One region of the Telluria sp. PB2R4 genome, then DNA from elsewhere that is predicted to be linked to it. Evidence: predicted binding sites of a transcription regulator. Region 1 holds the regulator's gene; the other holds the start of a gene.
The links. Region 1 encodes FliA, which starts transcription of late flagellar genes. Its sites were predicted from a motif close to CTAAAGTTTNNNNNNNNNNNGCCGNTA; they were not measured.
Positions count from the first base shown of each region.

Region 2: a site for FliA is predicted at 9,202-9,228, ahead of AC56LU_RS16120 (flagellar protein FliT). Genes of this name have one in related genera too.

Region 1 covers NZ_JCASIC010000008.1:207,562-222,622, reverse strand. The annotation lists gene AC56LU_RS15245 (sensor domain-containing diguanylate cyclase) at 1-157, shown strand, start outside; gene AC56LU_RS15240 (hypothetical protein) at 224-1,324, opposite strand; gene AC56LU_RS15235 (PQQ-dependent sugar dehydrogenase) at 1,410-2,696, opposite strand; gene AC56LU_RS15230 (DUF2231 domain-containing protein) at 2,693-3,124, opposite strand; gene AC56LU_RS15225 (putative bifunctional diguanylate cyclase/phosphodiesterase) at 3,229-5,358, opposite strand; gene AC56LU_RS15220 (M35 family metalloendopeptidase) at 5,596-6,645, shown strand; gene AC56LU_RS15215 (M35 family metalloendopeptidase) at 6,900-8,027, shown strand; gene AC56LU_RS15210 (hypothetical protein) at 8,072-8,569, opposite strand; gene motD (flagellar motor protein MotD) at 8,616-9,368, opposite strand; gene AC56LU_RS15200 (flagellar motor protein) at 9,387-10,130, opposite strand; gene AC56LU_RS15195 (RNA polymerase sigma factor FliA) at 10,112-10,843, opposite strand; gene AC56LU_RS15190 (MinD/ParA family ATP-binding protein) at 10,999-11,796, opposite strand; gene flhF (flagellar biosynthesis GTPase FlhF) at 11,789-13,210, opposite strand; gene flhA (flagellar biosynthesis protein FlhA) at 13,557-15,061, opposite strand, start outside.
Region 2 covers NZ_JCASIC010000009.1:140,169-155,229, reverse strand. The annotation lists gene AC56LU_RS16165 (CPBP family intramembrane glutamic endopeptidase) at 824-1,588, opposite strand; gene AC56LU_RS16160 (YjfB family protein) at 1,871-2,068, shown strand; gene AC56LU_RS16155 (BufA1 family periplasmic bufferin-type metallophore) at 2,164-2,496, shown strand; gene bufB (MNIO family bufferin maturase) at 2,500-4,185, shown strand; gene AC56LU_RS16145 (DUF883 family protein) at 4,182-4,463, opposite strand; gene AC56LU_RS16140 (RNA-binding S4 domain-containing protein) at 4,589-4,801, opposite strand; gene fumC (class II fumarate hydratase) at 4,926-6,323, opposite strand; gene AC56LU_RS16130 (type IV pilus assembly protein FimV) at 6,411-7,445, shown strand; gene AC56LU_RS16125 (HDOD domain-containing protein) at 7,826-8,815, shown strand; gene AC56LU_RS16120 (flagellar protein FliT) at 8,870-9,151, opposite strand; gene AC56LU_RS16115 (M1 family metallopeptidase) at 9,477-12,122, shown strand; gene AC56LU_RS16110 (M13 family metallopeptidase) at 12,155-14,218, shown strand; gene AC56LU_RS16105 (class I SAM-dependent methyltransferase) at 14,273-14,890, shown strand; gene AC56LU_RS16100 (CsbD family protein) at 14,962-15,061, shown strand, end outside.

The DNA.
Region 1 (15,061 bases):
TTCAGGTGTCGGCCGCCTGGTGACCGTCAGCATGGGTATCGGCACCATCGTGCCCGGCGCCCAGGACGATCCGGAAGTCTTCCTCGACCGGATCGACCGCCGCCTGTACCAGGCGAAGTCCGCGGGGCGTGACCGGATCTGCGACGTCGAAGCTTAGAGCGCCTGACAATTCCCCCTATGGCAGCGTTGCATCGTCTTGCCCTAGGGGTTTTGTCAGACGCTCTTAGTCCCCGCCCAACGCGATGCGGGTGGGCGCGTCGCGCTCTACGCGCAGCGTGTCGCCCGACAGGAACAGCTCGGTGACCTGCAGCGTGCTGCGGCGCTGTTCGACGTCGTCGGCACTCCTGGTGCCGCCAGCCGCGCCGCCATGTGCGCCGCCGCGTCCCGGATGGGTGAAATAGAACAGCCAGGCGCGGTCGCCGTTGACCACCACGTCGCAATGCCCGCCGATGGCGCCGTCGTCGATCCCCTTCCCAGGCTGTTGCAGCAGATTGGCGCCCTGGCGGGTCCAGGTGGCGGCGTCAGGCGAGCGGTAGACGGCCAGGCCGCGCCAGACGTCGGTGATCATCCACCATGCGCCGCGCCACTGAAACACCTTCGGCCCTTCGCCGGCCTGGTCGGCGACGACCTTGCCACGTTCGCTCCAGTTCACCAGGTCGTGACTGTCGGCGTAATAGATCGACTTGTGATCGCGCTCGTTGTTGTACCACATGCGCCAGCCGCCGCCGGGCACGCGGGTGACGGCGGCGTCGATGACGCGATCCGAGGCCAACGGGATGTCGCGGGCATTGCGCCAGGTGCGCAGATCAAGGCTGGTGAGGTGCACGATGCGGCGCGGGTGGTTCCAGTCGGTGAACACGCCCGGCACCACGGTCAGGAACATGTGGTAGCTGCCGTCGTCGGCGCGCACCACGTCGGGCGCCCAGTGGGTGGCATCCTTGCCGCCCAGCGCCGCCGGCAGTTCGATGTCGGCGGTGCCGACGTAGGTCCAGCTGGCGCCCTCGTCGCGCGATTCCGCGATGCCGATCTTGGTGCCGTGGACCCAGGTCACCCCCGATAGCCCTTCCACGTTCGCACGGCGGTTGGTATAGAACATCCACCAGGTGCCGCGCGCGGCATTGCGCACGACGACCGGGTCGGCGGCGCCGTCGAACACCGGGTCGCGGAACAGCGGCTTGGCGGCGACCTTGCCCTGCGCGGACACGGCGGCAGAGGCAGGCTTGGTGTCGGCCGACGCGTGCGCGCCGGCGAGCAGGGAAGCACAAAGGAGGCAGCGCAGCAGGGTCGTCATCGGCAGGCAGTCAAGAAGGGTGGTCGGGACCACCCAGTATCCGCAGCCGGCGCGACCGCCGTCAATCCTGCCGCGCCGGATTCAGGAAAGAATCACGGCGCTGAGCATATTGCGCGCTTCAGCGGTTCCGGACGACTCGCCACACGGTATTCGACAGGTCGTCCGCGACGATCAGCGCGCCGCGCGGATCGACCGTCACGCCCACCGGCCGCCCACGGGTCTTGCCGTCGGCGTCACGGAAGCCGGTCACGAAGTCGATCGGCTCCCCGGCCGGACGCCCGTCCCGGAACGGCACGAAGATCACCTTGTAGCCGACCGGCTCATCGCGGTTCCAGCTGCCGTGCTCCCCGATGAACACCCCGTTCGCGTAGGCATCACCCATGGCGGGCAGCGAAAAATCCAGGCCCAGCGCGGCGACGTGCGAGCCGAGGCTGTAATCGGGCTTGATGGCGGCAGCGACCTTCTTCGGGTCTTGCGGCTTGACCCGCGGGTCGACGTTCTGTCCCCAGTAGCTGTACGGCCAGCCGTAGAAACCGCCTTCCAGCACCGAGGTCAGGTAGTCCGGCACCAGGTCGGGACCCAGTTCGTCGCGTTCGTTCACCACGGCCCACAGTTGCCCGGTGCCGGGCTGGATCGCCAGCGCGGTCGGATTGCGCAGGCCGGTCGCATACGGCTTGTGGGCGCCCGTCGCCACGTCGATCTGCCACACCAGGGCCCGATCGAGTTCGGCTTCCATGCCGCGCTCGGTGATATTGCTGTTCGAGCCGATGCCGACATACAGGAAGCGCTTGTCGGCGCTGATGGTCATCGCCTTGGTCCAGTGGTGATTGATCTCGGACGGCAGCTTGGCGAGGCTGGTGGGCGGCCCGCCGGCCTTGGTCTGGCCTTCCTGGTAGTCGAAGCGCACCAGTTCGTCCTGGTTGGCGACGTACAGCTTGTTGTCGGCGAACGCCAGGCCGTACGGGGCATTCAGCTTGTCCGCGAAGACCGTTTTCAGTTCGTAGACACCGTCGCCGTCGGCGTCGCGCAGCAGGGTCAGGCGGTCGCCGCCCTCGACCTTGGTATTGCCTTTCGCTTTGATATAGCCGGCAATGACATCTTTCGGCTTGAGCTTGGCGGCATTGCCGCCCCGCCCTTCCGCAACCAGGATATCGCCATTGGGCAGCACCAGGCTCTGCCGCGGAATCTTCAGGTCGGTCGCGATCGCGGTGATGGTGAAGCCCTGCGGCACGGTCGGCTTTTGGCTCCCCCACTCCGCCGGTTCGGCAATTTTCATGCTTGGCAGCAAACCTCGCTGGGGCTCCGGCAATGTCGGATTCGGGCCGTGCGCCAAGGTCGTTGCGCCCTTGTCGCCGCACGCGCTCAGCAGCAGGGCCAGGCTCAATAAGGTCAATGGCGTCTTCATGCCGCACCTCCGGAACGGGTGCTGAGGCCAAGCCAGGCGGCGGCACAGGCCAGCGCGGTGACGATGATGGACAGCACCAGGCCGGAGGGCATGGCAGCCCAGGCATCCTTGGCATGCTCGAATGCATTGATGAGGCCAAGCATAAACGTCGCCAGCAACAAGACGACATGCAGCTTGAGACGGCCGGTCTTCGGTTTCGCCCGAAGCAGATGAATCAGGGAACACAGCAGGGCCAGCCCGCAAAACACCAGGGCGCCGACGATCAGCCACGAAGCGAAATTGCTCCATTGAATTTGGTAGCTCTTGTAGTACGCGATGTCGCTCAGCAATGCGCCAAGAAACAGGGGAACGGTGCCGGCAAGCAAAATCGTGTGAAGCGGCCCCGGCGCGCTTCGATAGGCCGGCGTGGCCATGACGGTAGTAGACATTGCATCGTCCTTGATCGTGATTTGAGTTGCTCAAATCATATCGGCTACCCGCATTGGCTGTCGCATGGCTGACGCCGGAAGACAATTCCGGTCCCGGCGAGGCCTCAGGCCGGCGTCTTGCGCAGCATCGCCGCGATGCTCTCGGGCGCCACCGGGCGGCTGAAGCAGTAACCCTGCATCTGGTCGCAGCCGTGTTCCTGCAAGAAGGCCAGTTGCTCACTGGTCTCGACGCCTTCCGCGATCACGTTCAGCTTCATCGAGTGCGCCAGCGCGATCACGGCGTTGACGATGGCGGCGTCATCAAGGTCCTGGGTCAGGTCCATCACGAAGGAGCGGTCGATCTTGAGGCTGTGGATCGGGAAGCGCTTCAGGCTGGCCAGGCTCGAGTAGCCGGTGCCGAAGTCGTCGATCGCCAGCTGCACGCCCATCGCGGCCAGCCGGCCCATGGTCTCGGTGGCCGCCGCCGGGTTCTCCATCAGCACGCTCTCGGTGATCTCGAGCGTCAGGCTGGCCGGATCGCAACCGGTCTCGTCGAGCAGCGCAGCGACGCGCTGGGCCACGTCCTGGCCCAGGAACTGGCGCGCCGACAGGTTCACGCTGACGCGCAAGGGCGTCAGGCCGGCGCGGCGCCAGGCGACCTGCTGGCGCATCGCGGTGGCCAGGACCCAGTCGCCGATCGGCACGATCAGTCCGGTCTCCTCGGCCAGCGGAATGAATTCGCCCGGGGGCACCAAGGGCCGGCCGGCCGGCTGCCAGCGCAGCAGCGCCTCGACGCCGGTGACCTGGCCGCTGCCGATCTGCACCACCGGCTGGTACACCAGCACGAATTCGTCGCGCTGCAGGGCGCGCTGCAGCGCGCCTTCCATGCGCAGGTGCAGGGCCGCCTGCTCGCCCATCTCGGCCGTGTAGAAGGAATGGTGGTTGCCGCCCTGCCCCTTGGAGCCGTACATGGCGCTGTCGGCGCACTTGAGCAGGGTGGCGGCATCGGCGCCGTCGCCCGGGTACATCGCAATGCCGATGCTCCCCGAGGGGAATACTTCCTGGCCGCACAAGGTCATCGGCTGGAACAGGTTCTCCAACAGCTTGCGCGCCACGCCGGCCGCGTCGTCGCGCCCTGCCAGGTCGGGCAGCACCACCACGAATTCGTCGCCGCCCTGGCGCGCTACCGTGTCGCTTTCGCGCAGGCTGCCGGACAGGCGGCGTGCAATCTCGACGATCAGGGCGTCGCCGGCATCGTGGCCGAGGCTGTCGTTGACGTGCTTGAAGCGGTCCAGGTCAATGAACATCACCGCTACCTGGCGGGCCGCGCGGTGCGCGTGCATGATGGCCTGGCCGAGGCGGTCCAGCATCAGGACCCGGTTGGGCAGGCCGGTCAGGGCGTCGTGGTTGGCCAGGCGCAGCAGCGCCTCCTCGGCCTGCTTCTGGCGCTGGATATCCTTGATGACGCAGATGAAGCGCTGGTTGCCGTGGGCGTCACGCATACGCGAGACATTGACGCTGACCCACACGCGGCTGCCGTCGCGCCGGATCAGGCGCTTTTCGCGCTGGTAGTCGCTGATCTCGCCGGCCTTCAGGCGCTTGATCAGTGCCAGCTCGTCCGCCAGGTCGTCCGCACAGGTGAGCTGCTGGAAGAAGCGCTGCAGCAGCTCGATCTCGGAATAGCCGACGATCTGCGTCATCTTGCTGTTGGTACGCAGCACCCGGCCATCGCCGCCCAGCAGCACGATGCCGACCGCGGCCTGGTTGAAGGTCAGCCGGAAGAATTCCTCGCTCTCCTGCAGGCGCAGCCTGGCCTTGCGGCGGAAAGTGATGTCCTGGCCGATCAGGAGCAGCATGGTGCTGCCGTCCTTGCGCGCGCGGCGAATATTGAAATCGACGTAGCACACGCCGTCGGCGCGGCCGTCGAGCGTGACCAGCACGTGGTCGTGCGGCGCGCCGGAGGCCAGCGCCTCGGCGGCGCGGCTGGCCAGTTCGCTCGAGGGAATCAGCGCGTCCAGGCTGAGGCGCTGCTCGAGCAGCAGCCCGTCCGGCACGCCCAGCAGGTCGGCCATCATGCGGTTCATCGAGCGCACGCGCAGGTCGGCGTCCACCACCACCAGGCCCGCCGGCATGCCGTCGATGACCTGCTCGAGGTAGTGCTGGTGCACGTCGCGCTGCGCTTCGACGTCAGGCTCGCCCTGTTCCAGGAGGGCCTTGGGCGCCTCCAGATCGTCAACGAAATCCTGGGTCATCATGGGAGTCTGAGCTGAAGAGAAAAGAGAAATATTTACGTGAAGCTATATCGATTGCATGATAGCAATCGACTCTTCGCCAATCGAGCAAATTCTCACAGATAATCACGTTTGTTGTTAATAAGCCATACTCGCAGTGTGGTTTTGTTGCCATGGGTAAATAGACACTTGGGATGGCGCAAGGCGCTTGCCCGGCACGGGTGCAGAGTAGGCTGATCCGCCATCCTGAAGGAGCCTGCCATGCGCCGCCACCCGTCCCTGCTCAGCCGCACCCTTTGCGTACTGTTCGCCTTGCCTACCCTGCCGGCCATGGCGCAGGATGTCACGGTGACGGTCGCGCCGGTGCGAGACAAATTCGCCCGCAGCGACGAGGTGCTGGTGCGGGTGACCCTGCACAATTCGAGTGCGCTGCCGCAGTTCCTGCTCAAGTGGCATACCCCCCTGGAAGGCGTCGCAGCGCCGCTGTTCGAAGTGCTGCGCGACGGACAGAAGGTAGCCTACCTTGGCATCAAGGCCAAGCGCCCCGCGCCCGGCCCGGGCGACTACGTGCGGCTGGAACCTGGCGCCTCGCTCACCAGCACGGTCGAACTGTCGGCGCTGTACGAGATGAACGTGACCGGCCCCTACCAGCTGCGCTACCGCACGTCGTCGAGCGGCCTGTTCGCCGCCTCCGGAATGCGCCCCATGGCCGGCGCGCTGGCCTCCAGCCCGGTAAGCATCTGGATCGACGGCCGCCTGCCGCGCGGGGCGCGTGCGCCGGCCAAGGGGGCAGCCAGCAGCGGCGGGCTGGAATTCAGCAAGTGCTCGAACGCCCAGCAGGAGCAGCTGGCGGCGGCGGTGGATGCGGGCAAGGCGATGACGGTGGACGCCCACAATTACCTGAAGGCCGGACAGTACGGCGCACGCTACGGCTCCTGGTTCGGCGCCTTCGACAGCGGCCGCGCCGCCACCTTGAACACCAATTTCACGGCCATCCGCGACGCCTTCGAGACCAAGCCTTTGAGGATCGACTGCGCTTGCAACGAGAATTATTTCGCCTACGTGTATCCGGCCCAGCCCTACGTCATCTATGTCTGCAAGGCCTTCTGGACCGCCCCGCTGACCGGCACCGACTCGCGTGGCGGCACGCTGCTGCACGAGCTGAGCCACTTCGATGTGGTGGCGGCCACCGACGACCACGTGTACGGGCAACAGGGGGCGGGCGAATTGGCCCGCACCGACCCGGCGCGCGCTGTCAACAATGCTGACTCGCATGAGTACTTCGGCGAAAACTCGCCGCCGCTGCAGTAAAACAAGGACCGCCGCCGGCATCAATTCCTAGCACTTGTGTATACAGATTACCAGCGCACGATTGCCACTTTTTGCGTTTTGTTGACACTTCGCAAAAATTGTCACCTCCAGTCTGATTCAACTTTACACATCCTCATGTTTCCGTAAATATGAAGTTGAGCTAACCCAATGTCTTATCGGTAACTCCACGGGCAGCTCAATACAGGCTGAGGTCAAGCCGCATAACGATTTTCATACGGAAACGGAGAATGAACATGAGCTTGAAAGGCATCTGGAAGTCGGCATTGGGCATGGCTGCGCTCGCTGCAGCCTGCAACGCGGCCGCGGCGCCGAAAGGCGTGGCGGTCACCGTGGTACCCGAGAAGCATGCGCTGGGTCAGAATGACGATGTGGTGGTGCGCGTCACCATCACCAACAACTCAAGCGCGCCGCAGTACATCCTGAAGTCGCGCACGCCCTTCGAAGGCATGGAAGAAGCGCTGTTCGAGATCAAGCGCGACGGCGAGCCGGTAGCCTACCTCGGCGCCCACATCAAGCGCGCGGCGCCCACGCAGGCCGACTACTTCCTGCTCAAGCCGGGCGCCTCGCACACCGTCAAGGTCGAGCTGTCAAGCCTGTACGACATGAGCGTGAGCGGCGACTACCAGATCAGCTACAAGCAGATGTCGCCGCAGCTGTTCCTGGCCACTCCGAGCGCAGCCGGCCGCAGCGGCGCCGCCGCGGCCTTCGATGCCGACAGCGACAACGCTACCCTGGTGTCGGCGCCGGCCTCGGTCTGGATCGACGGCCGCGTGGCGCGCGGCCAGAAGTCGCAGGTCATGCTCGACATCGAAGCGATGAAGCAGGCGGCCGCCCAGCCCTCGCCCTCGGCTGGCGGGCTGAGCTTCAGTAAATGCACCACCACCCAGCAGACCACGATCACGCAGGCGATGGCCGCCGGCTCCAGCATGGCGAGCAATAGCGACGCGTATATGCAGGCGGGCGCGATCGGCACCCGTTACACCAAGTGGTTCGGCGCCAACAACGCCACCCGCGTGGCCACGGTCAAGGCCAGCTTCGCCGCGATCAAGGATGCCTTCGCCAACAAGCCGGTGACGGTCGACTGCGGCTGCAAGAAGACGTATTACGCCTACGTGTATCCGACCCAGCCGTACAAGATCTACGTCTGCAAGGCCTTCTGGTCGGCGCCGATGACCGGCACCGATTCGAAGGGCGGCACGCTGGTGCACGAGATGAGCCACTTCAACGTGGTGGCCGGTACCGATGACCACGTATATGGCCAGTCGGGCGCCGCCAACCTCGCCATCACCAACCCCGACCTGGCGGTGCAGAACGCCGACTCGCACGAGTACTTCGGCGAGAACACGCCGGCGCTGAACTAAGCCGTTCGATTGAAGTGAAACGGGCCAGCACCGCTGGCCCGCTCTTATTGGCTGAAGCTGAACCTCACCGGCTCGGCCGGACTCTGCTTGACGACATCGAGCTGGGCCACGTCCGGCAGGTAGGGGCCGTCGTAACGGATCTCGTAGCTGTGGCGGCCCTTCTTGAAGGCATAGGTCGGCGTGATGTCGATGCTGTTCATGTGCATGGTTTTCGGCGCTACCGCCTGGTAATCGCTTGCCGTGAGCGCGCCCCGCTTGACCATCATGCCGGTGTAATCGAGCAGCTTGCCCGCTTTACCGTTGATCACTTCGCGCAGGTCGAAGCGCCGGCCCGTGAGTTCGTCGCCGGCGGCGACTTCGCGCGGCACATAGATCGTGGTGTCGCCATTGTTCTGGACGATCAGCTGCACCAGCACCTTGCCGTTCCTGATCTCGACTTCCAGCTGGTGGCGCACCTGCGGATCCTGCTCGACCGCGCCGACCGTACTCACCAGGCCTCCGAAGACGAGCAGCAGTAACGGTAAAAATCGTTTGGCATGCATGAAAGCTCCTGAAACTTTATTTCACTGGAAGCACAATAATGACATTTTATTGCACGGCGGTCGGCAGCAGCTCGGGCGTCGTGGCCAGGATCATCACCGCCACGCGCCGGTTGCGGGCCTGGTTGGCCGGCGTGTCGTTCGGCGCCACCGGGCGCGTGGCGCCATGGCCGATCGCCGACAGGCGCGCATCCTGCACCCCGCTTTCGATGAACAGCCGCACCACGCTGGCCGCGCGCACCGCCGACAGTTCCCAGTTCGAAGCGAAGCGCTCGGTGGTGATCGGCAAGGTGTCGGTGTGGCCTTCGACCTCGATCCGGTGCGGATCGTTCCTGAGCAGCCCGGCCACCTCGCCCAGCACCTCGCGCGCATCCGGCTGCAGCACGGCTTCGCCCTGCGCGAACAGCATGCTGGCATTGAGTTCGACGCCGATGCCGCGCGCGTTCTGCGTCACCCGCACCTGGCCCGACTTCACCAGGGGCAGCAGGGTCGTGTTCAGGTCTTTCGCCAGCGTCTCCATGCGCTCGCGCTCGCGCTTTGCCGCTTCCAGGCGCTTGCGGTTGACGATGTGCGACAGCGGCAGCACCGGTTCGACGCTGGTGTAGGCCTGCGGCGCCGGGGTGCGCCCGCCGAAGGCGTCGCCCAGGGCTTCGGACAGCACCGCGTACTTGCCTTCGTTGACGATCGAGATCGCGTACATGACCACAAACAGGGCGAACAGCAGCGTGATGAAGTCGGCGTACGAGATCAGCCAGCGCTCGTGGTGTTCGCCGGGACCGTCGTCGTAGCGTTTGCGCGCCATGGCTCAGTGTCCCGTGGCTCAGTGGCGCGTCAAGAGGCTCGCCACCCGTTCGTCGACCACGCGGGTGTGGTCGCCGGTGGCGAGGTCGTGGAAGACTTCGGCGAGGATTTCGTACTGGGCCACCTTGTCGCTGACGATGGCCTTCAGCTTGTTCCCGACCGGGTAGAAGAACAGGTTGGCCAGCCCCACGCCGTACACGGTAGAGACAAAGGCCACCGCGATGCCGGAACCCAGGCGCGATGGATCGGACAGGTTTTCCATCACGTGGATCAGGCCCAGCACCGCGCCCAGGATGCCGATGGTGGGCGCATAGCCGGCCGCCGATTCCCAGATGCGCGCCGCCTGGCGTTGCGAGAATTCGTAGGCGTTGATCTCGTTCTCGAGCAGGCTGCGGATCTTCTCGGGCTGGATGCCGTCGACCACCAGGCGCAGGCCCTTCTGGATGAACTTGTCCTGCGTGCCCATGTACTGCTCGAGCGAGAGCAGGCCGTCGCGCCGGGCAGTCAGGCTCCACAGCGCGATCTCGCGCGACAGCAGGTCGCGGCCCGATTTGGGTGGAATGAAGACCCAGCGCAGCATGCGCAGGCCCAGCATGAAGCTGCGCCGCTCGCTCTGCAGCAGGGTGGCCCCGAGCGTGCCGACCACCACGATGGCGAAGGCGGCCGGCTGGATCAGCGAGGCGAACTTGCCGCCGTCGAGCGTATGGCCGACCAGGATGCCCGCGAGCGCGAGCGCCAGGCCGGCTACGCTGGCCCAGTCCACAACTGCTCCTTGAGGGCGGCGCGCAGACGCGACACGGCCTGGGTATGCAACTGCGACACCCGTGATTCGCTCACACCCATGACCGCGCCGATCTCCTTCAGGTTGAGTTCTTCCTCGTAGTAGAGGCCCATCAGCATCTTCTCGCGCGGCGGCAAATTGTCGATGGCGTCGATCACGGCCTGGCGGAAGCCCGTATCGAGCAGGCTGCGCAGCGGATCGCTGTCGTCCACCGCATAGCGGTCGAGGAAGCCGTCGCTGCCGCCTTCGTCGTCGTGGAAATCTTCGTAGTAGAGCAGCTGGTGGCCGCCGCCGTCGCCCAGCATCTCCTGGTAGTCGGCGAGCGACATCTTGAGCGACTTGGCGATTTCGGATTCGCTGGCCGGGCGGCCCAGGCGCTGCTGCAGCGCCTCCATCGCGGCCTCGACCTTGCGCATGTTCTGGCGCGTGGAGCGCGGCATCCAGTCGCTGCTGCGCAGCTCGTCGAGCATGGCGCCGCGGATGCGCAGCACCGCATAGGTCTCGAACTGGGCGCCGTGGTTGTCTTCGTAGCGGTTGATCGCGTCCAGCAGGCCCATCATGCCGGCCTGCACCAGGTCATCGACTTCCACCGAAGGCGGCAGCTTGGCCTTCATGTGGTGGGCAAGACGCTTCACCAACGGCATGTGCTCCGTCAGCAAATGGTTCTTGTCCGCTTTCCCTTTGACCGTGTACATGCGTTTTGCTTGTCTTTCGCTATCTCGTTCAGGACCTGCTTTTGTAGGGTGGGCGGGTGTTCCCGCCCACGCGGTCAAATTACGGTACTGCTGCCTGCGCGGCTATTCATGTCTCGGCTATCACCGCGTGGGCGGTCAAGCCGCCCACCCTACGATCAACCCCTTCCTAGCCCCGGCATGCGGTGCAGCGCGAACTTGCCCGCGAGCTGACGGAAGGCCACCGAGGCTCCCGCCAGCGGGAAGGCATCGACCACCGCCCGGCCCAGGCGCGCGGCCCGGTGCAGGTACTCGTCGGCCGGCACCGAACCCATCGAACTGAGGTTGATGGCCAGGTAACGTGTTGCCGCGGTAGACATATTATCGTATACGAGCTTGGCTTCCGCCTCTGTCGCGCCGGTCACCAGGATGCCGAAGGGACGGCGGCCCAGTTGCTGGGCCAGGCGCTTGATCAGCGCATAGGCGTTCGTGATCGAGGCGGCGCTGGTGCCGACCTGCACCACGATTTCCGAACTGGCCATCAGCGGCAGCGGGAATTCGCCATCCGGGCCGAGTTCGGCGTCGACCATCACGATGCCGGCCTGCTTGACCAGCACGTCGAAGGTCTTGGCCAGGCGGCGCGTGTCGGCATTGCCCAGCGGCGTGCCGAGTGCGGCCACCGAGAAGCCCTGCGGCACCGCGTGCAGCACCTGGTTCAAGCCGCATTCCTGGCGCGCCACGTTCGCCAGCGTGGCGGCGCGGCTCAAGCCAAGGCGGCGCGCCACGCCGTAATCGCGCTCGCAGGCGTCGACGATCAGGACCTCGTTCCCGGTCTGGGCCAGCGAGGCGCCCAGGTTGACCAGCATGGCGCCCTTGTCGTCTTCAGGCGTGGCGGAGAGAAAAGTGACGATGCGCGGGCGCGGGCCCTGCAGCATCCGGCGCAGGCCTTCGGCCTGGTCGAAATCGAAACTAGCCAAGCTGCACCTCGCGCATGTTGCGGTCTGCATTTTGTCCGACCGCAGCTGCGGCCATCATCATCGGCAAATCGGCATCGCTGAACTGCGCGCCGGCATTGCGGGTATTGCGGAAAGCCCGGTCGATCAGCATGGCGCGGTCGGCCAGGTGCAGGTCTTCCGGCACGCGCTGGCCGTTCGAGATGTAGTGCAGGTTCAGCTTCTGGCGGATGACGACGTCGAGCACGTTGCCGATCGAGGCGGCTTCGTCCAGCTTGGTCATGATGCAGCCGGCCAGGCCGCTGCCCTGGTAGGCGCGCACCACTTCGTTCAGGGTCTCGTTGGTCGAGGTCGCGTTCAGGCACAGCAGGCGTTTCACGTCGGCGTCGGCGCCGGCCAGCATGGCCACCTGCTCGGTCACCATCTGGTCGCGCTGCGACATGCCGATGGTGTCGATCAGGACGGTGTGCTTGTTCTTGAGCTCCTTCAGGGCGATGCGCAGGTCGGCTTCGTCCTTCACCGAGTGCACCATCACGCCCAGGATCTTGCCGTAGATGCGCAGCTGCTCGTGGCCGCCGATACGGTAGGCGTCGGTGGTGATCAGGGCCAGCTTGTCCGGGCCGTGGCGCATCACGCAGCGCGCGGCCAGCTTGGCGGTGGTGGTGGTCTTGCCGACGCCGGTCGGGCCGACCAGGGCGAACACGCCGCCGCGCGACAGCAGGTCGTCTTCGTTGGCGATGGTGGTGAGGTTACGGGCCAGGACGGTCTTGATCCAGCGGAGGGCTTCGCCGGCGTCGCCCGTCGACGGCATCTTGTCGATCAGGTAGCGCGCCAGGGTGGCCGAGAATCCGGCAGCCAGCATCTCGCGCAGTACGGCGGCCTTCTGCGGCTCGCGCTGGGCGGTCGCGTTCCACGACAGTTCGGCCAACTGGGTTTCCATCAGGCCGCGCATGGCGCGGATCTCGTTCATCATGCCGCTCATTTCAAGCGCGGCCGATTCCTTGGCCTGGGCGATGGCGGCGCTCATCATCTGGGTCATGGCGGCCATGTCGATCGTCGGCTCCGGGGCCGGGGCACGGCGGTTGACGTAGGTCGGCGGGATTTCCGGTTCGGCCGGCGCGGCGCGGCGCTCCACATAGGGTTGGCCGGCGAATGGATCGGATTTTGGCAGCGGCGCGGCGGCGCGCGGCGCAGCCGGGGCGCGGGTGAAGACCGGTTCCGGATCGAAGTCGTTGTCGAACGCGGCGAACGCGGGCTGCTGCGGCTCTTCGATGGCCGGAGAAGCCAGCGAGGCGACATCGTCGTTGTCCAGCGCCAGGATCTCGACCACGCCGTCGACCGGGCGGTTGGAGAGGATGACCGCGTCAGGGCCGAGCGCCTCGCGCACCTTCCGCAAGGCGTCACGGGAAGTAGCCGCTGTAAATTTCTTCACGTTCATCTTTGTTCTCCGCACTTCGACTGTACTGTTCTAAGTTTCGCAGGCGCAATTGCCCGTCCATAGCCAGCATTATTGGCGATGCCGTGGAGAAACCATCGGGGGAGAAAGAAGGGGAAATGGGCCTATTTCAAAAGGCCAAGGCAAAGCGGAGGAGATTTTCGTAGGGTGGGCGGCTCCGCCCAGGAGGGCGAACAGCCGGTATCGTGGCGGCCGCCCACGCGTTCAACTCCTCTTCGAACAGACAAAACGGCTGCTCATCAGCTGGTTGAACGCGTGGGCGGCATACGCGGCACAGGTCAATCATTTTGCAGGGTGGAGCCGCCCACCCTACGAACCCCGAAAACGCTTACATCGGCACGCCCACCAGACTGGTCACCCGAATCGTCTTGGTTTCCGGAATCTCGTTATGCGACAGCACCTTCAGCTGCGGCACCGCGCGGCGCAGGAAACGCGACAACAGCACCCGCAGCGGCGCCGGCACCAGCAGCACCGGGCTCAAGCCCATCGCTTCCTGCTGCTGGGCCGCATTCGCCGCCTGCTGCGCAATGGTATCGGCCAGCCCCGGCTCGATACCGGTGCCGTCGCCGCCCTGCCCCATCGCCTGCATCAGCAGCCGCTCGAGGCGGTTATCCAGGGTCATCACCGACAGCTCGCTGGCGCCCGGGAACAGCTGCTGCACGATGGCGCGGCCCAGCGCCACCCGCACCATGGCGGTCAGCTCGCCCGGGTCCTGGGTCTGGCCGGCGAATTCCGACAGCGATTCGATGATGGTGCGCATGTCGCGGATGTGGACGCCTTCCTGCAGCAGGTTCTGCAGCACTTTCTGCAAGGTCGACAGCGACACGACCTTCGGCACCAGGTCTTCCACCAGCTTCGGCGTCGCCTTGGCGAGGTGGTCGAGCAGGTCTTGCACTTCCAGGCGGCCCAGCAGTTCCGAAGCGTGGGTCGTGATCAGGTGGTTCAGGTGGGTCGCCACCACGGTGCCGGCATCGACCACGGTGTAGCCCATGCTCTGCGCCTCGTCGCGCAGGCTGGCGTCGATCCAGGTGGCCGGCAGGCCGAAGGCCGGGTCGGTGGTTACCAGGCCCGGCAGCGTGCCGCTGGCCATGCCCGGGTTAATCGCCAGGAACTGGCCGTTGATCGCTTCGCCGGTGCCCACTTCCACACCTTTCAGGGTGATGCGGTAGGCGGAGGGCTTGAGTTCGAGGTTGTCGCGGATGTGTACCGGCGGCGCCAGGAAGCCGACTTCCTGGGCGAACTTCTTGCGGATGCCCTTGATGCGCTTGAGCAGCTCGCCGCCCTGGGTCTTGTCGACCAGGGGAATCAGGCGATAGCCCACTTCGAGGCCCAGGGTATCGACCGCCATGACGTCCTGCCAGGTGGCTTCTTCCGACTCGGCCGGCGCAGCCGCACCGCTTGCCGCCGTGGCCGCCGCAGCCTCGGCCGCGGCAGCCGCTTCCCTGTCCGGGCCTTCCTTCTTGCGCTTGGCGATCATCCAGCCGCCGCCCACCAGCGCACTGCCCAGCAGCAGGAACACCAGGTTCGGCATGCCCGGGATCATGCCGAGTGCGAAGATGATGCCGCCGGTGATGTACAGCGCTTCCGGACGGGCGAACAGCTGGTTGGTCACCTGGCTGCTGATGTCGTCCTCGTTGGCCACGCGCGACACCACCATACCGGCCGCGATCGAAATGATCAGGGAAGGAATCTGCGCCACCAGGCCGTCACCGATGGCCAACAGCGTGTAGACCTCGGCCGCTTGGCCGACTGCCAGGTCGTGCTGGACCATGCCGATGATCAGGCCGCCGATCACGTTGATCAGGGTAATCATGATGCCGGCGACCGCATCGC
Region 2 (15,061 bases), on a different contig from region 1:
CAGTCCGTGAAACCGAGGATGCCCGACGGAATGGTCGAGAGCCTGCTGCGGCGCTTATGGCACCCGGGCGCCCTGTTTCTCGGCTTCGTCGACAACATTTATTTTTTTTTGAGATTTGGCAGCGGTGGAGTGCCGATCAGCTTCTGTACTTCATTACGATTCGAGTCTCCGGGCACTGCCAAAACGCGTAGCGCTTCTGGATCGATTAACCCCCCCGTTCTCAAGATCCTTGCAGCTCGATCCGCCGTAATGTACCTGAAAAATAACGAGAGGTCGCGAAGTGTCGTGAGTCAGACATTGGCCACCGACGAAGTCAACTCCTCGATAACGAAATATGGTCTCTCGGCGCCAATCCGCTCCAACATACTGTCATCGGCTCCAAAAAAGTTTGAAGATTGCGATCAAGATTATCAAGGAAGAGCAGGCAATTGCAAGGATCCCGTCCCGATTACCGGATCGACACAAACGCCAAAAGTATCCTGAGTCGCCTTTAACCCGTCGTCCAGACTTCTGATGCCGCATGGAAATATTGAGATTAACTAGAAGGCAGACAATCATGACGATCGAGAGGAGATTGTGATTTTCTCTTGCCCATTCAAGAAGGTGCATTTTCGCTCATTTACGCAATAGTTTTTAACGTCCGGACGAGCAAACGCCGACGGTGATTATTGGTGGTGTTTGCATACGGCCTCCCGTCGCTGAAAACGGCCATTGAGCCAGCATGGCGGGACGTCAGGAAGGAATACTCACGCATTTTTACGACCGGCTGCATCCGAACATAGCAGACTTTGCCTTCAATCTCCATTTTCAGTTATGGCTGAGCTTAAACCTGGCCCACCGAGGCATCGGGACTCCCCGCTTCACGCCGCCGTCGCGCGCGTCGCACTGCTGGAATCGATGCCAGCGGCAGTCCAGCGTGGATCACGATCAACCACCATAAGCTATGCGTCATTGCATATGCGATAGTGAAAACGAAAGCGGAGACAATCGAGGCGAGTAACTGTTTTGGATTCGTGTAGCCATGACCAATGCCATACGCAAGAGCAGAGATAGCAATAGCGAGTGGCAGGCCAGTGTTTGGCGTCAGCAACAGCAGAATGAAACCACGGTAGAGGATTTCCCATGTGGCAGTCATGATCGACATGCTCACGATAAAAGCCAGCGTTTCGCTACCGCTTCGCGGCCAGGGGAAAGACGAATCCAGCACCTCGCGTTCGCTTTCGGCACGGGCCTCGGGCGTCTTGCGCCGCTCGATGACCTTGGCCACTAGCCAAAGGCCGCCAAGAAGCAGCACAGCAAAGCATAGGCCCCAGACGCCTGCCCTGGACAGGGGGATATCAAATCCGAGATCTCGTAACGTATAGCCAGCCTGCCACGAACCGGTCCACAGGACGGCCAATAAGACTAGCGGCTGCCAGCTCATTGACCAGTAACGAAGCATCAGGGAACGGGGCGGTTTGTTGCTCTTCGGACTTAAACTACGCCATAAGTTAAATGCGGGAAAGACAATCAGCAGATAGGCGGCGAGCAGGATGTTTAACATGGCAGGGGGCAGAATTGGGCGTTTGGCAAACACCAGGCGCGTCATACGTCAGCGCAAGAATAACATTGGCACACGCATAGGAAAGTCAACAATTACCACGGCGGCAAACGGCCGTTTTTGGCCGATAGCAGCTGTCGGTATGGTTCAGTGGTCGGCTTCGTTGCCACCTGAACAAGTTATCGGGCGTCGGCGTACTGCCGAGGCTCCTTTGGCAAACTTTAATGTTTTGTGGCAAATTGTTTGTCCATGACATTGAAGGCCTAAAGTTCTCGCCAGTTATGCCGTAAAGGGTGGATACGCCTGAATGGGCCTCAATGGGAGAACGACATGGACGTGTCCAGCATTGCCAAGCTGTCCACCAGCATCGCCGAAACCGGCAACCGCCAGGAAGTGAGCCTGGCCGTGTTCAAGAAGGCGCAGCAGATCCAGGAAGCGACCGCCACCCAGCTGCTCGAAGCGCTGCCGGCGGTGCAGCCGGCGAACCTGCCGGCGCATCTGGGAACCAGGATCAATACGACCGCCTGACAGGCCAGCCGCAGCAGCCGCGGGCACGCCGCCCCGGCTTGCATCTTTCCTCCGCCTGAACAATACTGGCGCCTTCACCAGCCAGGAGATTCCGCATGACCCATCGCCACGCCCTGATCGCCGCCGCCCTTGCCGGCGTATGCGCCCATGCCGCCGCCCAGGACACGATGGGCACGCCGAAGGCCGACCAGGAAACCTGCTACGGCGTCGCCAAGGCCGGTCAGAACGATTGCGGCACCGCCACCCACGGCTGTGCCGGCGTCGCCAAGGCCGACAACGATCCGAACGAATGGAAGTTCGTGGCCAAGGGCACCTGCACCAAGCTTGGCGGTTCACTGGAAGCCGGTCGGGTCGCGCAAGACAAGCCTGCGCAAGCCAAGCCTGCCCAGGACCAGGGCGAGCCGGCCAAGGCCGAACCCGGGAAGTAATCCATGTCCGCCCCGGGCGCGGTGGCCGTCGGCATCGGTCTGCGCACGCCGCACTACCGCGCCTTCCTCGACCAGCGCCCGCGGGTCGGCTTCATCGAAGTCCACAGCGAAAACTACCTTGCCCGCGCCGGCTGGGACTGGCACGTGCTCGGCGAGCTGCGCCGCGACTATCCGGTCAGCCTGCACGGGGTCGGGCTCGGGCTCGGCTCGGCGCGCGGTTTTTCCGATGCCCACCTCGAGCGGGTGCGCGCGCTGGTCGATGCGGTCGACCCTTTCCTCGTTTCCGAACACCTGAGCTGGGGCGCGCTGGCCGACCGCCAGCTCAACGACCTGCTGCCCATGCGCCTCGACGCCGCCGCCCTGGCGCTGCTGTGCGAGCGGGTCGACCGGGTCCAGGCGCGCCTGAAACGGCGTTTACTGGTCGAGAACGTCTCGACCTATGTGCGCTTCCGCGCCGATACGATGAGCGAGGCCGAATTCCTGGCTGAACTGGCGTGCCGTACCGGTTGCGGCATCCTGCTCGACGTGAACAACCTCTACGTCAACCAGCACAACCACGGCGAAGACGCGCGCGCCGCGATCGCCGCGCTCCCTATCGGCAGCGTCGGCGAGATCCACCTTGCCGGGCACCTGGAAACGCCGCTGGCGCTGGTCGACCACCACGGCGCGGCGGTGGCCGAACCGGTCTGGGACCTGTACCGCGCCGCGCTGCGGCGCTTCGGCCGCGTGCCCGCCCTGGTCGAATGGGATGCCGACCTGCCGCCGCTCGAGGGCCTGCTGGCCGAGGCGTTGAAGGCCGAGGCGATCGCAGGGGACTACTCGCCGCCGCCCGTCATGGCTACGCCGGCGCGTCCTGCGGCGCCGCTGGCGCAAGTCGCGGCGCCGGTCCCAGATTCGGGGCTTGCCGAGCTCCAGCAGCGCTTCGGCGAGGCCTTGTTCGACCGCCAGCACGAAGCGGCCCTGCAATCCTCCCTCAGCGAAGGCGGGGCAGGGCGGCTTACACTGTACCGCGGCAACCTGAGCGCGGGTTGGGAGCGCGCACTGGGCGAGGCGTATCCGGTGCTGCGCGAGCTGGTGGGCGACGAATTCTTCGCGGGCCTGGCGCGCGCCTACGGCAAGGCCGTGCCCTCGCAGGATCCGGACCTGGCAGCCTTTGGTGCAGGCTTCGCCGATTTCCTCGGTGGCTTCGCGCCGGCTGCGCCGTATCCCTACCTGCCTGACGCAGCCCGCCTCGAGTGGGCGGTTCACCGTGCCCACCTCGCGCCTGATGCGCCGCCGCTCGGCCTCGACGCCCTGGCCACGATGGCGCCGGCAAGCCTGGACGCCGCCCGCTTCATCCTGCAGCCGTCGGTGGCACTGGTCGATAGCTGGTGGGCCGTCGCCGCGCTGTGGCAGGCGCACCAGCCGGGCGGCCCGGCGCTGCCCGCGCGCGTGGACGCGCCATGCAGCGCGCTGGTCGTGCGGCGCGGCTGGCGGGTGGAGGTGGTGGAACTGGGCGCGCCGGAAGCGGCGGCCCTGGTGCAGCTGGCGGCGGGCGCCAGCTTCGGCGAGGCGGTCGACGCGCTGCTTGCCGCCGCCCCGGCGGATGCGCCCGCGCCGGACATCGGCGCCATGCTGCGCAGCTGGTTCGGACGCGGCGTGGTGAGCGCGATCGCGACGGACGGACCGTCGCGTACTCTACAGACTTAGTGGAAAGCGCGCAGGATGCGCTGTTCGCCGGTGTAGTCGCAGAAGCGTTCGTTGGCGGCGCGGGTGGCGGCCATCATGCGCTCGAGCTGGGCGTCTTCGAAGCGCGCCAGCTCTTCGTTGGCCGCTTCCAGCGCCAGCGCCAGCTTGGCGCGCGCGTTCTGGTACAGCGCGCTGCTGTAATGGTCGGTATTCTTCAGCAGCTCTTCCGCATTCTCGATGACGAGACGCAGGTCTCCGATGAGCTGCTCCTGGGACTGGGCGCGGTTTGGGGTTTCCATGGCTTCACCTGTGGCCGGTTGATTTAAGTCGATCCTGACGACTTAAAATATAAACAAGGAAGCCCCGTCCTGTTTGTTAGCGCGCAAACATAAGCCCGCTGTTTTACGCCATGTTTCCTGCGTGATTACTGGACCCGGATCTGCAGGTCGCCGATGGTGACGGTCTGGCCGCTGCGGATTTTCGCGGTCTTGCGCAGTTCCTGCTTGCCGTCGACCGACACCGCGCCGCTGGCAACCATGTTCTTGCCGGCGCCGCCGCTGTCGACCAGGCCGACCAGCTTCATCAGCTGGTTGAGTTCGACGAACTCCGCTGTCAAATCGAATACTATTTTTTGCATGCTTTTCTCGGGTAGGGGGGTAGAGCGCCTAACAAAACCCCTAGGGCAAGGCGCATCGTCGCAGACAGTACGCTAGTACGGCAAGACGATGCAACGCCGCCATAGGGGGAATTGTCAGGCGCTCTTAGTCGATTGGATCGGGCCGGGTCATATCGATCGGCACGATCCACGCATCGAACTGCTGCTCGGTGACGAAACCCGACTGCAGCGCGGCCTGGCGCAGGGTCAGGCCGTCGTGCGACGCGGTCTTGGCGATCTGCGCGGCGCGATCATACCCGATGTGCGGCGCCAGCGCGGTCACCAGCATCAGCGATTTTTCCATCAGCTCGGCGATGCGTGCGGCGTTCGGCTCGATGCCCTGGGCGCAGTGCGCGTCAAACGAGCGCATGCCGTCGGCCAGCAGGCGCGCGCTCTGCAGGAAGTTGTGGGCGATCATGGGCTTGAACACGTTGAGCTCGAAGTTGCCCTGCGAGCCGCCGACCGTGATCGCGACGTCGTTGCCGAACACCTGGCAGCACAGCATCGTCAGCGCCTCGCACTGGGTCGGATTGACCTTGCCCGGCATGATCGAGCTGCCCGGTTCGTTTTCCGGAATCGTGATCTCGCCCAGGCCCGAGCGCGGGCCCGAGGCCATCCAGCGCACGTCGTTGGCGATCTTCATCAGCGCCGCGGCCAGGGTCTTGAAGGCGCCGTGCGCGTACACCATGGCTTCGTGCCCGGCCAGCGCCATGAACTTGTTGGGCGCGCTCTTGAAGGCCAGGCCCGTGAGCGAGCTCAGTTCGGCCGCGATGCGGGGCGCGAAGTCCGGATGCGCGTTCAGGCCGGTGCCCACCGCGGTGCCGCCAGCGGCCAGCGCCAGCAGGCCGGGCAGGGTGGCGCGGATCGCGCTTTCGCAGAAATCGAGCTGGGCGACGTAGCCGGAGAATTCCTGGCCCAGCGTCAGCGGCGTGGCGTCCTGCAGGTGGGTGCGGCCGATCTTGACGATGTCCTCGAAGTCGCGCGACTTGCGCAGCAGGGTGGAGCGCAGTTTGCCAAGCGACGGTAACAGGTTCTGCGCCACGGCGACCGCGGCCGCCACGTGCATGGCGGTCGGGAAGATGTCGTTCGACGACTGGCCCATGTTGACGTGGTCGTTCGGGTGCAGCAGGCGCTTCTCGCCGCGCTCGCCCTGCATGAGCTCGGAACCGCGGTTGGCCAGCACCTCGTTCATGTTCATGTTGCTCTGGGTGCCGGACCCGGTCTGCCACACCGCCAGCGGGAATTCATCCGGGTGCCGGCCCTCCAGCACTTCGTCGGCGGCGCGGATGATGGCCTCGGCCTTGTCGGCAGGGAGCTTGCCGAGCGAGCGGTTGACGGCGGCGGCGGCGCGCTTGACCTGGGCCAGGGCGGCGACCAGCTCCGGCGCCATGCGCTCGGTCGAGATGTGGAAATGGTGGAGCGAGCGCTGGGTCTGGGCGCCCCAGAGGCGGTCCGCGGCGACCTCGATCGGTCCGAAACTGTCCTTCTCAATCCTGTTGTCCATGGGGTTTCCTGTCGAATGCGGGGCTGTTACTAAAGAGTTTAGCCGATTGGCCGTTAAAGACGCTCAGGCTTCAATTTCATCTTCCTTATGGCGTGCCGCCTTCCACTGTTATTTAGTTGCGTCCTGCTGGCCGGCGCTGTCCAGGCGGCCGAGCTCGGCGAACTACGCGTCAGCTCCTTCATCGGCCAGCCGCTGGTGGCCGACATCGAGCTCACCATGCTGGAAGACGCCGCCACGAAGGTCGGGGTGCGCCTGGCGCATCCGGAGGTCTACCGCGGCGCCAGCATCGGCATGCCGGCGGTGCTGTCGACGCTCAGGATGTCGGTGATGCAGCGCGACGGCCGCCAGTTCCTGCACGTGACATCCACCGGCCCGGTGGTGTCGGAACACCTGCACCTGTACCTGGAACTGGCCGACGGTGCGCAGCGCACCGTGCGGCTGGCCACGCTGTGGCTGTCGCGCGACCCGAACCCGGTCTCGCCCGCGCCAGCGCCGTTGCCGGCGCCGGCACCTGTGGCAGCTCCGTTGCTTGCCATGGCGGCGGAGCCCGCTCCGACACCGGCGCCTGCGCCTGCACCGGTGCAGGAAGCCAGACCGAAGCCTGTTCCAGTCGTCGTCAAAGCAAGGCCGGCTGCCGCACCCCCCAAGCCGGGCAAGCCTGCGCCGCCGAAACCGGAGCCGGTCATGGCCGGCGCAGCCTGCGTCCCGCAACCCCAGCGCCAGGTCGACGCCTGCGCCGTGCTGGATGCCAAGAATGCCATGCTGCGCGAACAGCTGGGGCTGCTGGAGGGCAAGGTGCAGCTGCTGCAGGTGGCGGCGGGCGCCCCGGGGGCCCCGGCCGTTCATCCGGTCAAGGTGCACAAGCCGAAGAAGAAAAAGCCGGAGCCGCCACCGGAACAGGGGACGCCGTGGCTGTTGCTGGGCGCCGGCGCCGCGCTACTGGCGCTGTTGGGCGGCCTGGTGTTCGCCCTGCGCCGCAAGCGGGCGGCAAAGCGCGCGGCCAAGCCGGCGGGCGGACTGGGTGCGCGCCTGAAGGAGCGGTTCGGACGCCAGGCGGGGCCGGCTGGAGCGGTCGAACCGACGCTGGAAGAGGCCGCACACGAGTCGTCTACACAAGTTTGATTTTTACGTTATACTCATTTCGTGGTCGCGAGATCACGAACGGCACAGAGGCCTGGCGCAGCCACCACCGATTGCGTGGCGCGGAAAGCAGGCAGACGTTGAAGAAACGCCTGTGTCCGGAAGCAGTTCGTGCGCCAACTGCGGCAGCGAACGCCGGATGCAACCGGCAAGAGGCGACGCCAGGAGATACCTGGTGCTCGCACTCTCCCTATTCCGTGCCAGAGCCTCCGCTCGGCACACCAAAGGCGCCTGCGGGCGCTTTTGTCGTTTCTGGCCGCCGCAGCGCAGAGCAGGGGCGGTCCATGCTCTTTGCATGGTTCGACCTCCCGCCAGGCCACGGACACGCTACAATCTCGCTGCAGTACCAACCCTGGCGAGTCATGAAAAACTGGATCAATCGTTTGTTGAGCGGAGCGGAAGCCCAGGCGGCCACGCCTTCGGCCGCCGCTGCGCAGCCAGGCAGCGGGGCAGGGGGAAGCGGGGCGGAGCCAGCCACCGCCAGTGCCGCCACCGACGCCCTCTATTACCGCTGGCTGGCGGGGCCGGCTACGTTCGAGGCGCCGTTTGAGACCGAGCGCCTGATCCTCGAGCAGGTGCACACGCTGGCGCAGAACCCGGCCGTCGCGGCCGACCTGGTGCCGCGCGTCCCCGAACTGATTCCCAGGCTGCTGCGCAGCCTGCGCGACGACAGCGTCAGCACGAACGAACTGGCCGGCCAGGTGGCCGAGGACGTGGTGCTGGTCGCGGAAGTCCTGCGCGAGGCGAACAGCGCGTATTACCGGCCCGTCACCCCGATCAAGACCCTGGACGCGGCGATCATGCTGCTCGGCCAGAACGGCTTGCGCATGCTGCTGGCGCGGGTCGCCTTCCGGCCCATTATCAAGCTGCACGAGGCCGGCTTTGCCCGCCGCGCCGCGCCGCTGGTATGGAACCACTCCGAAAAATGCGCCGTCGCCGCCAGCCTGATGGCTTCCGCGGTGGGGGCCGACCTGTTCGAATCCTGTCTGGCCGGGCTGATGCAGGACGTCGGACTGGTCGTTGCCTTCCGCCTGGCCGATCGCGTCTGCCATAACGGCAAGATACCGGCGTCCAGCGACTTCGGCGTGGAACTGCTGGCGCGCAGCCGGCAGCTGTCGGCGGTCATCGCCAGGCACTGGGAGTTCCCCGACAAGGTAGCCGAGGCGATCGCCCGCGCCGGCCAGCCGGACGGCTCGAGCCTGGCGCAAGCGCTGGCGCAGGGGGATCACATCGCCAAGCTGCGGCTGCTGATCGACGCCGGGCGCCTGGGCGAGGACGATGCGCTGGTCACGGAAGGGCTCAACAGCTTCCAGCGGCGCTGCTTGGGCAAGCTGAGCAACCTGGACGCATAACCCATCAAAACAAAAGGCACCCGCAGGTGCCTTTGATCGTGAATCCTTACTGAATCAATGCGCGCACATTGCGCGGTCCAGCTGGCCCATCCACGGTTCGGTCACGTCGCGGATCGCGCGGTCATTGGCCATCAGTTGCTTGAGCAGGTCGATCTTGCGCTGACGCATATTGCCCTCCAGTGCAGGCACGCCGCCGATCGCCGCACCCGCCGCCACACTGGCCTGCACGTTCAGCTTGTCGAATCCGGTCCAGTCGCCCGCCTCGGCGGCGCCCTTCATCTGGCTGCTGAGGCCAGCGAGGTTTTCGTACATCGAGAGGACATCGTTCGAGGTCATGTTAGCACCGAGACAAGTACGCCGGCCGGATTGCCGGGTATCTAAGCCATTTACGGATGGGCTTTCGGGAACTTTAGGGTGTTTTTGAAAAAAACTCGAAATTTTTTCCATTGGATACAAATATTGTCAGTCATGCATGTTCAAGGCATTCGGCATGCTCCAGAATGCCCCCGCCAATCCCCGGTTTCAGCAGCCTGCCCCTGTTTTTTGCAGTCTGTCGCAATCCTGGCGCAGGTGCAGCCCGGCTTACTTACAGTGCGTGCTGGGTTGCTGCGCCGTCGGGCGCAGCGATCCGCCAATAAAAACAGATTCGAGAGAGAGACTTATGAGAGACATGCCAGTCGCCCGGGCTCGCACAGCCGCGTTCGCGCTTATCTCTGCGCTGGTGCTTGCGCCGGGCGCCGCCACCGCGCAGGCCGAGGCGCCATTTTCCTTCGCGGCCACGCCGGGCAAGCTGCCAAAAGACGTGGTGCCGCTGCAGTACACGGCCCACATCATGCCGGACGTCGCCGCAAATACCTTCCGCGGCACGCAGACGGTCGAGATCGAGGTCTTGAAGCCGACTTCGACCATCATGCTCAATGCCGACAACCTGCAGATCGAGGCCGCCACGCTCAGCGGCGACGGCCTGGGCAAGTTGAAGCTCGACCCCATCCTCGACAAACAGGAGCAGACCCTGCGTTTCGAGCTGGCCCGGCCGCTGGCGCCGGGTAAATACGCGCTGGCGCTGGCGTTTCGCGGCCAGATCAACCGCGAAGGGCGGGGCCTGTTCTACGTCAACTACAAGGCCGGCGGCCGCGACAAGAAACTGATCGCCACCACCATGGCGCCGACCGACGCGCGCCGCATGCTGCCCACCTGGGACGAGCCGGTCTTCCGCGCCCGCTTCAAGCTGACCGTCGATGTGCCGGGCAACTTCAAGGCCTATTCCACCACCCCGATCGAAAAGCGCGAAGACCTCCCAGGTGGCATGCAGCGCATCAGCTTCGGCAATACCCCGAAGATGCCGAGCTACCTGGTGGTGCTGGTGGCGGGCGAACTCGAGCGTATCTCCGCCAGGCAGGACGGCGTCGACATCGGCATCGTCACCACCGAAGGCAAGCTCGGCTCCGCCACCTTCCCGCTGGCCGCCACGCGCGACCTGCTGCGTTACTTCAACAACTACTTCGGCATCCCGTACCCGCTGCCCAAGCTGGACCAGATCGCGATCCCGGGCGGCTTCAACGGCGCCATGGAAAACTGGGGGGCGGTCGTCTACAACGAGCCGACCCTGCTGTACGACCCGAAGAAAAGCCCGGAGCGGGTCAAGAAATTCACCTTCAACATCAACGCCCATGAGGTGGCGCACCAATGGTTCGGCAACCTGGTGACCATGGCCTGGTGGGACAACCTGTGGCTCAACGAAGGCTTCGCCTCGTGGATGGCGGCCAAGGCGACCCATCACTTCCATCCGGAATGGCGTCCCTACCTGGACGCGATGGCCGAGCGCGAATACGTGATGAACCTGGACGCGCGCAAGACCACGCACCCGATCCAGACCCCGATCCGGACCGAGGAGCAGGCCGCCGCTGCGTTCGACGCGATCACCTACATGAAGGGCCAGGCCTTCCTGCGCATGCTCGAGGCCTACCTGGGCGAAGACAGCTTCCGCAAGGGCATGCGCGCCTACATGGCGAAACACCAGTATTCGAATACCACCTCGAGCGACCTGTGGGCGGCATTGGAGAAGGCTTCCGGCAAGCCGGTCGAGAAGCTGGCCTCGGACTGGACCCTGCAGCCGGGCTTCCCCCTGATCCGGGTCGAGCAGGCTTGCGACGAGGGCAAGCGCAAGGTCACGCTGTCGCAGGAACAGTACCGGCTGGACGAGCCTGCGAGCGAAAAACGCCTGTGGAACGTGCCGCTGCAGGTTGGCACCGTCAACGGCAAGGCCTGGACCACGCTGTTGTCCGGCCCCGGCACCACCATCAACCAGGGCAGCTGCGACGGCACCCTGGTGGTCGATCCGCACAGCGTCGGCTACTTCCGCGTGCAGTACGACCCGGCCAGCTTCCGCGCCCTGGCCGAGCAGGCGCCGCGCCTGCCGGACAGCACCCGCCTGAAGCTGCTGAGCGACACCTGGAGCTTCGCTTCCAACGGCCGCATGGGCCTGGACGGCTACCTCGACCTGGTGCGCAAGTACGGTAACGAGCCGCGCGTGGCGGTGTGGGAGTCGATGTTGTCGAACCTGCGCACGCTGGACTCGCTGGCGCGCGGCGAGCCGGAGCAGGCCCTGATCCGCCGCTTCCTGATCGACTTCGCGCGTCCGAAATTCGAGCGGCTCGGCTGGGACGAAAAGCCGGGCGAAACCGCCGAGGACACCCAGCTGCGCGGCATGCTGGCCACCGCGCTGGCGCGCGCCGGCGACCCCCAGGCCATCGCCGAGGGCAAGGCCAGGTTTGCGCGCTACCTGGACGACCCGTCCTCGGTGCCGCCCTCGATGATCGATTTCGTCATCGGCACCGCCGGGCGCTACGCCGACAAGGCCACCTACGGACTGCTTGCCGCGCGGCTCGCCGGCGCCGCCACCAGTGAGGAGCGCAACCGCTTCGGCCGCGCCTTGAGCGCCGTCCAGGACCCACAGCTGGCCGCGCGCACCCTGGAGTCGCTCTTGTTACCGCAGACCCCGCCCGACCTGGTGCCTTACCTCCTGGGCGGCGTCGCCAATGAACACCTCGACCAGACCTGGGACTTTGCCATCGCCAACCGCGCAGCCCTGCTGGACAACATGGAAGCGCTGGGCCGCCACAGCCTGTTCGCCGGCATCGTGGGCTCATCGAGCAACCCTGCGCATGCGGCGATGATGGAAGCCTATATGCGCAAGAACTTCGGCGCGGATGGCGTTGTCGAAGCCGAGCGCGTCGCCAACGGCGTGCGCATCCGCGCCGCCCAGAAAGCGCGCCTGCTGCCGCAGGTGCGCACCGCCCTGCAATAACTCGTACCTGGACACTACAAAGAAGGGAAGTCATGAAAACCAGCTGGACTCCGATCAAGACCGCGGTCACCCTGGCGCTGTGCGGTGCCGCATTCGCGTTTGTACCGGCCCATGGGGCAGGGCAGGCCACCGGCGCTGCGGCGCCGGCGCCGGCGAAGGCCGCCGGCGCCGTCATGCTGCCGGGCGACGATTTCTATGCCTACGCCAACGGCGAATGGATGACCAGGACCGAGATCCCGGCCGACCGCGGTTCATGGGGCGCGATGTATGCGCTCGCCGAGGACACCAATGCCCGCATCGTCAAGCTGATCGAGGACGCCGCGGCGAACAAGTCCGCCAGCCTGGATGCGCGCAAGGCCGCCGATTTCTACACCGCCTGGATGAACGAAGCGGCGATCGAATCGGCCGGCCTGGCGGCGCTCAAGCCGCGCCTGGCGAAGATCGAGGCGATCCAGGACCGCGCCGCCCTGGCGCGCGTGCTTGGCGAATTCCTGCGCGCCGACGTCGACCCGCTCAACGCAACCAACTTCAACACCCCGAACCTGTTCGGCGCGTGGTTCAACCAGAGTCTGACCGACCCGTCGCGCAACGTACCCTACCTGCTGCAGGGCGGCATCGGCCTGCCGGACCGCGCCTACTACCTCGACGACAGCCCGAAGATGGCCGAGCTGCGCACCAAGTACCAGCAGTACATCGGCGCGGTGCTCGAGCTGGCCGGCATGGAGAATGCCGAGGCGCGCGCCGCCAGGATCTTCGCGCTGGAGTCGAGACTGGCCGAGAGCCATGCCACCCGTGAAGAATCGAGCGACATCCAGAAGGCCAACAATACCTGGACCATGAAGGACTTCGCCACCAAGGCGCCCGGCATGGACTGGAAAGCCTTCATGCAGGGCGCGCAGCTTTCGGGCCAGGATCGCTTCATCGCCTACCATCCGGGCGCACTCAAGGGCGCCGCGGAACAGGTGCGCGCCGCCGACCTGGCAACCTGGAAGGATTACCTGGCCTTCCACAGCCTGAACCAGTTCGCCAGCACATTGCCCAAGGCGTATTCCGACCTGCGCTTCGAGTTCTACGGCAAGGGCCTGACCGGCTCGCCGCAGCAGTCGCCGCGCTGGAAGCGCGCGCTGGCCGCCACCAACGGCGCCATGGACGAAGCGGTCGGCAAGATGTACGTCGACAAGTACTTCCCGGCGCAGGACAAGGCGCGCATCCTGAAGATGGTCGACGAGATCAAGGGCGCGTTTGCGCGCCGCATCGACAAGCTCGACTGGATGGCGCCCTCGACCCGCGCCCAGGCCAAGGAAAAAGTGCGCACCATGTACTTGGGCGTGGGCTATCCGGATAACTGGAAATCCTACGATAGCCTGCAGGTGTCGCCTGGCGACGCGCTGGGCAACGTCATGCGCGCACAGGAATTCCACTACAAGCAGCAGCTTGCCAAGCTCAAGCAGAAGCCGAAGAAGACCGACTGGGCCATGCCGCCGCAGCTGGTCAATGCGGTCAACCTGCCCTTGCAGAACGCGCTGAACTTCCCGGCCGCGATCCTGCAGCCGCCGTTCTACGACCCCAAGGCCTCGGACGCGCACAACTACGGCGCGATCGGTTCGGTGATCGGCCACGAGATCAGCCACAGCTTCGACGATATGGGCGCCCAGTTCGACGCCCAGGGCCGCCTGCGCGACTGGTGGACCAAGGAAGACATGGCGCACTTCAAGACGGCTTCGCAAAAGCTGGTGCAGCAGTACAACGCCTACAAGCCTTTCGACGACCTGGCGCTCAACGGCCAGCTGACGCTGAGCGAGAACCTGTCCGACCTGGCCGGCCTGGCCGCGGCCTATGACGCGTTCAAGGCCTCGCCGAAGGGCAAGGGCACGGGCATCGAGGCCGACCGCGCCTTCTTCACCGGCTTCGCCCAGAGCTGGCGTACCAAGATGCGCGAAACCTCGCTGCGCCGCGTGGTGCTGACCGACGGCCACTCGCCGGGCCAGTACCGCACCTACACCGTGCGCAACCTGGATGCCTGGTACAAGGCCTTCGACGTGCAGCCTGGGCAGAAACTGTACCTGGCGCCGGAGCAGCGCGTACGCGTCTGGTAAGCCGGTAGGGCAGGCGAGCCTCCATGGCTCGCCTGCCTGCGCCATAATGCGGGCATGAACTCCGACGACATCTCACAGCGCACCCTGGCGCACTACAATCAGAACGCCGACGCCTTTTTCGCCGGCACCATCGACCACGACGTCAGCCAGAACATCGACGCCCTGCTCGGCGCGATCCAGGCCCCCGCGCCATGGACGATTCTCGACCTGGGATGCGGTCCGGGCCGCGACCTCAAGACATTCAGCGAACTCGGCCACAAAGCCATCGGCCTGGACGGCAGCAGCCGTTTCGCCGACATGGCGCGTGCCTACAGCGGCTGCGAGGTCTGGCACCAGGATTTCCTCCATCTCGACTTGCCGCCCGCCATGTTCGACGGCATCTTTGCCAACGCTTCGCTGTTCCATGTTCCCAGCGCGGAACTGCCAGGCGTGCTCGCCAGGCTCTTCGCTACCTTGAAACCCGGCGGCGTCCTGTTCAGCTCCAACCCGCGCGGCGACAACCGTGAAGGCTGGAACGGCCCGCGTTACGGCAGCTACCATGACTACGACACGTGGGAACGCTACCTCGGCACTGCAGGTTTTACTCCGCTGCATCATTACTACCGTCCCGCAGGCTTGCCGCGCGAACAGCAACCCTGGCTGGCCAGCGTCTGGCGCAAGCCGGTATGTTAATTGGCGAACAGAGCCCTTGGGATAACGCGCCTAAGGTGGGACCTCGCATCACAACCCAAGAGGTGACTGACATGAATGACGATCAAATCAAGGGCAAGGCCAAGGACATCGGCGGCAAGGTCCAGGAAAAGGTCGGCGAAGCCGTCGGCAACCGCCAGCAACAGCGTGAAG